DNA from 2 places in the Kribbella sp. NBC_00889 genome. Region 1 is predicted to be linked to the other one. Evidence: riboswitches for the same ligand, from Rfam matches in the RefSeq annotation. Region 1 holds a riboswitch; the other holds the start of a gene.
What was found. A riboswitch is a leader RNA that binds a small molecule or an ion and turns the genes downstream of it on or off. The one in region 1 is predicted to bind glycine.
Positions count from the first base shown of each region.

Region 1 (3,405 bases):
GTTCTGCCGGGCGGCGTCGACGACATCGGCGGCCCGACCGGGGACGCGCGCGAGCACGGTGTCGAAGAAGGCGCCGTGGACAACCTCCACACCACCGGCGCGCAGCGACGCGGCCAGCCTGCCCGCGTACTCGTGGACACGGTCGGCGATCGCCTTCAGGCCGTCCGGCCCGTGGTAGACGGCGTACATCGACGCGACCACGGCGAGCAGGACCTGCGCCGTACAGATGTTGGAGGTCGCCTTCTCGCGGCGGATGTGCTGTTCGCGGGTCTGCAGCGCCAGCCGGTACGCCGGTGCGCCGTCAGCGTCCACGGAGACACCGACCAAGCGACCGGGCAACGACCGCTCGAGACCGGCCCGGACGGACATGAAGCCAGCGTGCGGGCCGCCGTAGAACAGCGGTACGCCGAAGCGCTGGGACGAGCCGATCACGATGTCGGCGCCGGCTTCACCCGGTGCCTCCAGCAACGTCAGCGCGAGCAGGTCCGAGGCGACCGCGACCAGGGTCTCGCGCTCGTGCGCGGCGGAGATCAGCGGCTTCAGGTCGCGGACCACACCGCCGGCACCCGGATACTGCACCAGGAAACCGAAGAATTCGCCGTCCGGCAGACCGTCGGTGGTGTCCGCGACGACCACCTCGATACCGAGCGCCTCGGCGCGGGTCCGCACGACGGCGATGGTCTGGTCGAAGCAGTCGGCGTCGACCAGGAAGCGGTCGGACTTGCTCTTCTTGTTCGACCGGTGTGCCAGCGTCATCGCCTCGGCGGCCGCGGTCCCCTCGTCCAGCAGCGACGCGTTCGCGGTCGGCAGGCCGGTCAGGTCGGACACGACGGTCTGGAAGTTCAGCAGCGCCTCGAGCCGGCCCTGGGAGATCTCCGGCTGGTACGGCGTGTACGCGGTGTACCAGGCCGGGTTCTCGACCAGTCGGCGGACGATCACCGACGGGGTGAAGGTGCCGTAGTACCCCTGGCCGATCATCGAGGTGGCCACGGTGTTGCGGGCGGCGAGCTGGCGGAGCTCGGTCAGCGCGTCGACCTCGGAGGCCGGTTCGGGCAGCCGGAGCGCCTCGGTGGACCGGATCGACTCCGGTACGGCGGCGTCCACGAGCGCGTCGACGTCGTCGTACCCGAGCAGCTGCACCATCCGGGCGACCTCGTCCGGCCGTGGTCCGATGTGCCGGTCGGCGAACGCCGCAGAGATCTGGGGTGAGTTGTTCATCAAGAGGCTCCGTTGCTGACAGTGCTTCCGGTCGCCTCCCCCTCTGTCACGCCGAGCAATGCACGCTCCAGAGTCGCCTGTGACACTCGGTCCATGGGCCTGAGAGGTTCCGGGGAGGAATTGCCCCTTCGGCGCCCGATCGCACGGGTCTCTCCCGAGTGCTGTGAACGGCTGCCCCGAGGCTACCAGGAATCCGCGAAGAGTTCGGGCAGCAGCCGCCGTGCGTCCGGACGAGCGGCCTCGACCTGCCCCCGGGTCGCCGACACCATCGGCCACCGAACCCGCGTACCGACGTCCGCCCAGTCCCCCACCGCGGCCAGGAACTTGTCCAGTGCCGGGTTCGACAACCCCGCCTTCTGCAGCGGTACGACGTGCTGCCCGAAGAACTCGCCGATCCGGCGTTCGACGTCCACATCGCGGGCGTGCTCCACCGAGCCGTTGGGCGAGAGCGCCGCGACGTTCGAGTAGCTGCCATGCGCACCGAGTAACGACATGCTCGCGAGGAAGTGCCCTGGCACGAAGATGGACAGGCCGGACTTCAGCGCCTGCTCGAACCATGCCTTGTCCCCACCGGCGGTCTTCAGACCGATCAGACTCGGCACGGCGGCGGCCAGCGACGTCAGCAGTTCTGGACGCACCGGGGTCTTCGCATGCGGTGGGTTGTAGAGGACGAGCGGCACGTCACCGGCGGTGTCCGCGACGCGCCGGAGGAAGTCGAGCGCCTCCCGGTCGTTCAAGGGCAGCCAGTCGGGCAGGATCACCTGGATCGCACCAGGTGCCAGCGCCGCGGCTCGACGTACGCGATCCAACTGCAGCTGGGCGGACGGGTGGCTCGCGCCGAGCTGGAACGGCTTGCCCGCTCCCGCGAGCACCTCGTTGATCCGGTCGAACTCGTCCTCGGTCAGCGTTTGGAACTCGCCCGCCGTGCCGTGCGCATACAAGCCGTCCAACTGACTGGCGCCCAGCACATCTACTTGAGCCTGCAGACGCGCGAAGTCGATGGAGTCGTCGGCGTTGAGGGGCAACAACAAAGTGGCCCACACACCGCGCAGCGAATCGGCGGTGAGTGGGCGCACAGGATGAAGGAAGGTCTCAGCCGGTCATGCGGGCGCGGCGGCGAGCCGCGAGTTCATCATTCGCGTGCTGATCGCCGTCCTCATGACCGTCGGCCCGCTCGGTGGGCAGCTCGGACAGCGAGCCCTCGACCTCGCGCCAGACACCGCCGAGGGCGATGCCGAACACCCCCTGGCCGCCGGCCAGCAGATCGATCACCTCGTCCGGCGAGGTGCACATGTAGACCGAGGCGCCGTCGCTCATCAGCGTGATCTGGGTCAGGTCGTCGATGCCGCGCTTGCTCAGGTGGGCGATCGCGGTCCGGATCTGCTGCAGCGAGATCCCGGCGTCCAGCAGCCGCTTGATCACCTTCAGCAACAGGACATCACGGAAACCGTACAACCGCTGAGTCCCGGAACCGGTCGCCGGGCGCACGGACGGGGAGACCAGGCCGGTGCGGGCCCAGTAGTCGAGCTGACGGTAGGTGATCCCGGCCGCATGGCACGCCGTCGGTCCGCGGAACCCGACATCCTCCGGCATCGGCCGCAGGTCGTCGTCGAAGAGCAGGCCCTGGACGCCGGCGGCAGCGACCGCCTCGGCGCGTGCTTCGGACGTCGACTGCGCCGTCAGATCCGTGTCGCCGGTGCGTGTCACGCCTGAGCCTCCCTGGGTACCGACTGGAACGGGTCACTTCCGTGGAGTGACAACACCCCACAACTCCTTCAAGGTAAGCCGCCGACCAGGGAGGGTCAACGACAACCGCACCGAGCCGTGAGCGTGTCGCGGTTGCCGCTCGAATCGTTACCTACCTGGTCTTGTACCACGCGGGTCAAAACCAGCCCGGTCCTCAGCTCTTGTCGAAGTCCTCCGGAGTCACCTGGTCGAGGAACTCACGGAACCGCTCGACCTCCTCTTCTTCCTCCACCTCGTCGGTGTTGTTCGTCTCACTGTCCGGAACCGGGATACCCGCCTCGGCCAGAATCTCCTCGGTGCAGAACACCGGTGTCCCGGTGCGCAGCGCCAGCGCGATCGAGTCCGACGGCCGGGCCGAGATCTCGGTCTTGTCGTCGAACACCAGGATCGCCTCGAACACGCCGTCGGTCAGATTCACGATCCGGACCTGACTGAGCGTGT
Region 1 is NZ_CP108783.1:3,747,938-3,751,342, forward strand. Features, by position in the region: gene gcvP (aminomethyl-transferring glycine dehydrogenase) at 1-1,218, opposite strand, end outside; glycine riboswitch at 1,296-1,385, opposite strand; gene OG817_RS18260 (dihydrodipicolinate synthase family protein) at 1,401-2,294, opposite strand; gene OG817_RS18265 (MerR family transcriptional regulator) at 2,311-2,925, opposite strand; gene OG817_RS18270 (bifunctional nuclease family protein) at 3,119-3,405, opposite strand, start outside.

Region 2 (3,405 bases), 4.6 Mb from region 1:
ATTCGATGACGTTGACGGCCAGGCCGCCACGGGACGTCTCCTTGTACTTGATCTTCATGTCGGCGCCGGTCTCGCGCATCGTCTTGATCACCTTGTCGAGGGTGACCACGTGCACCCCGTCGCCGTGCATCGCCATCCGGGCCGCGTTGACCGCCTTCACCGACGCCATCGCGTTCCGCTCGATGCACGGGATCTGCACCAGGCCGCCGACCGGGTCGCAGGTCAGGCCGAGGTTGTGCTCCATCGCGATCTCGGCCGCGTTCTCGACCTGCTGCGGCGTACCGCCGAGAACCTCGCACAGCCCGGCCGCCGCCATCGAGCAGGCCGAGCCGACCTCGCCCTGGCAGCCGACCTCGGCGCCGGAGATCGACGCGTTCTCCTTGTAGAGCACGCCGATCGCGCCGGCGGTGAGCAGGAACCGGACCGCGCCGTCGTCGGTTGCCCCCGGCACGAACCGCCGGTAGTAGTGCAGTACGGCGGGGATGATGCCCGCGGCTCCGTTCGTCGGCGCGGTGACGATCCGCCCGCCGGACGCGTTCTGCTCGTTCACCGCGAGCGCGAACAGGTTGACCCAGTCCATCACCTTGAGCGGATCCACCGACCACGGGTCGCGGCTCAGCTTCTGGTGCAGCGCGTGCGCCCGCCGCGGGACCTTCAGGCCGCCGGGCAGGATGCCCTCGGTCTCACAACCCTCGCGGACGCAGTCCTGCATCACCTGCCAGATATGCAACAGGCCGTCGTGGATCTCGGTCTCGGTCCGCCAGGCCAGCTCGTTGGCGAGCATCACCTCGCTGATCGGCAGCTGCGACTCACGGCACCGCTCGAGCAGCTCGGCGCCGGTCGTGAACGGGTACTTCAGCGGGGTCGTGTCCGGCACGATCCGGTCCCCGGCCGCCGCGTCCTCGTCGACCACGAACCCGCCGCCGACCGAGTAGTACGTCCGCTCCCGCAGTACGCCGCCGTCCGCGGACCGGGCCACGAACGTCATCCCGTTCGGGTGGTACGGCAGGACCTTGCGCCGGTGCATCACCAGGTGTGCGTTCTCGTCGAACGTGATCTCGTGGGTGCCGGCCAACAGCAACCGGCCGCGCTCGCGGATCGTCTCGACACGTGCATCGACCGAGTGAGTGACGACGGTCTCGGGATCCTCGGCCTCGAGACCGAGCAGGACGGCCTTGTTGCTGCCGTGGCCGTGGCCGGTCACCCCCAGCGAACCGAACAGCTGTGCCTCGACGGTCGCGGTAGTAGCCAGCAGGCCGGCATCGGCCAGGCCGAGTGCGAAGGTGCGGGCGGCGCGCATCGGTCCCACCGTGTGGGAGCTCGACGGGCCGATCCCGATACTGAACAGGTCGAAGACGCTGATCGCCATCGTGTGGAGGTTTCCTTCCGGTCGCCGTTGACCGTTTGGTGTCCTCCCCGCTCTGTCAGACGTCCGGGGACGTCTTCCAGAGGTGCCTCGCCCGTGCGGTGAAGGTGCCTGAGAGATTCTTGGGGAGAGTTGCTCCTACGGCGCCCGGGTCGTACCCGGGACTCTCCCGCACGGGTTCATGCGGCTGTTGAATTAGCTGACGCCCTGGACGGTACGGCGGTGTCCCGGCCGTCGTCAATCCGGCCCGTGCGCACCGCCCAGATCTCGAAGAACCAGGTGAACAGCGGCGGAACACTGGCCGCCAGCGCGAGCAGCGTGACCGGCCAGGACCAGCGCAACGGGCCACGCACCAGCAGCACGGTGAGCACGTACACGATGAAGATGCCGCCGTGGATCGGGCCGAAGATCTTCACTCCGAGCTCGTTGTCGGACAGCACGTATTTGAACAGCATTCCGATCAGCAGACCGGTCCAGGAGATCGCCTCGGCGATCGCCACCGTGCGGAACCAGGTCGCGTGTTTCTTCGTGCCGGCCGGGGCGGCAACAGTCGTCTCGGTCATCGACCAGACCCTAACAAGTCCCCCAAGCCGCGGCCGGGGTGTGTCGAGGGCTGCTCCCCGATGTGCGCAGGCAAACGGTTGCTGAGGATCGAGGGAGGTTCCCCAGACAGGAGACTTCCCTGATGACGTCCAGACAAATACTCAGGACCACCGCGTGGGGTGTGGTCCTGGGATTCGCCGCGGCGGGTCTCACCGCGGTGCCCGCGCCGGCCGACGTACCCAAGCCGGCGACAGTGCAGTGGTCCGACTGTAAGCCCGAGGGCAAGGACGATCCCGCGGAAGTGAAGGGATCGCAGTGCGCGACCCTGCAGGTGCCGGTGGACTGGCACCATCCGGACGGACCGACGTTCGGCCTCGCGATCGCCCGGCGTACGGCGAGATCCCCGAGCGACCGGGTCGGCGTGCTGGTGTTCGGCCCGGGCGGCCCCGGTGACTCCGGCGTCGACCGGATCAAGACCGGCATCGAAAGATTCAGCCCGGCCCTGCAGGATCGCTTCGACATCGTCAGCTTCGATCCGCGGGGGATCGCCCGCAGCAACCCGGTGCTCTGCTCCGCGGCGCTGCTCGCCCGGCAGCCGTCGCCGCTGATGAAGAGCCAGGCCGACTTCGACGCGACCGTGCGCTACAACCGCACCCTTGCCGCCGACTGCCGCAAGCACACCGGACCGCTCTACGACCACATCGACACCTGGCAGACGGTGCGCGACGTGGACGCGATCCGGAAGGCACTCGGCGAGTCGCAGATCTCCTTCCACGGCTCGTCGTACGGGACGATGCTCGGCGCGCAGTACGCCGAGGCGTTCCCCGGGCACGCTCGCGCGATCGTCATCGAGGCCGTGATGGACCACAGTGTGCCGACCGCGCGCCTGTTCCTCGACGACGAGTCGGCCGCGGTGCAGGACTCGTTCGACGAGTTCGTGAAATGGTGCGATCAGGCAACGGCCTGTTCACTGCACGGCCGCGACGTCCGCGCGCTCTGGGCGGACCTCCTGCAGCGATCCGGGCGCGGTGAGATCCCGGATCCCCGGCAGCCGAATGTCGCCATCACCCCGTTCTACCTCAGCTTCGCGGTGTTCCGGACCTTCTACGACCCGCAGTGGGCCAGGCTGGCCGACATGCTGAAGCAGCTCGACGAGAGCGAGCCGCCCACCGGCCAGGCCCCGGTGCCGACCGGCTTGGAGAACAACACGATTGCCCCGTTCTGCCAGGACTGGCACCTGCCGGTGCGCGACTACCGGGAGTACTCCGGCCTGATCGACCGGATCGGCCGGAACAACCCCGACATGCGGTACCCGGGTGAGCTGATCGCCGTCACGACCTGCCTCGGCACACCGAAGGCGAACAACCCACAGCACACGCTGAAGGTTCACGATCTGACGACGCCGGTCCTGCTCGCGGGCGGGATCCACGACCCGGCCACTCCCTACAGCTGGGCCCAGAACGTCGCCCGCCAACTGGGTCGCGATGGCAGGCTGT
Region 2 is NZ_CP108783.1:8,302,757-8,306,161, reverse strand. Features, by position in the region: gene OG817_RS40955 (L-serine ammonia-lyase) at 1-1,369, opposite strand, end outside; glycine riboswitch at 1,456-1,548, opposite strand; gene OG817_RS40950 (DUF3817 domain-containing protein) at 1,546-1,929, opposite strand; gene OG817_RS40945 (alpha/beta hydrolase) at 2,052-3,405, shown strand, end outside.
Region 2: it holds a riboswitch for glycine, as region 1 does, so the genes downstream of both, OG817_RS40955 (L-serine ammonia-lyase) here and gcvP (aminomethyl-transferring glycine dehydrogenase) in region 1, are expected to answer to the same signal.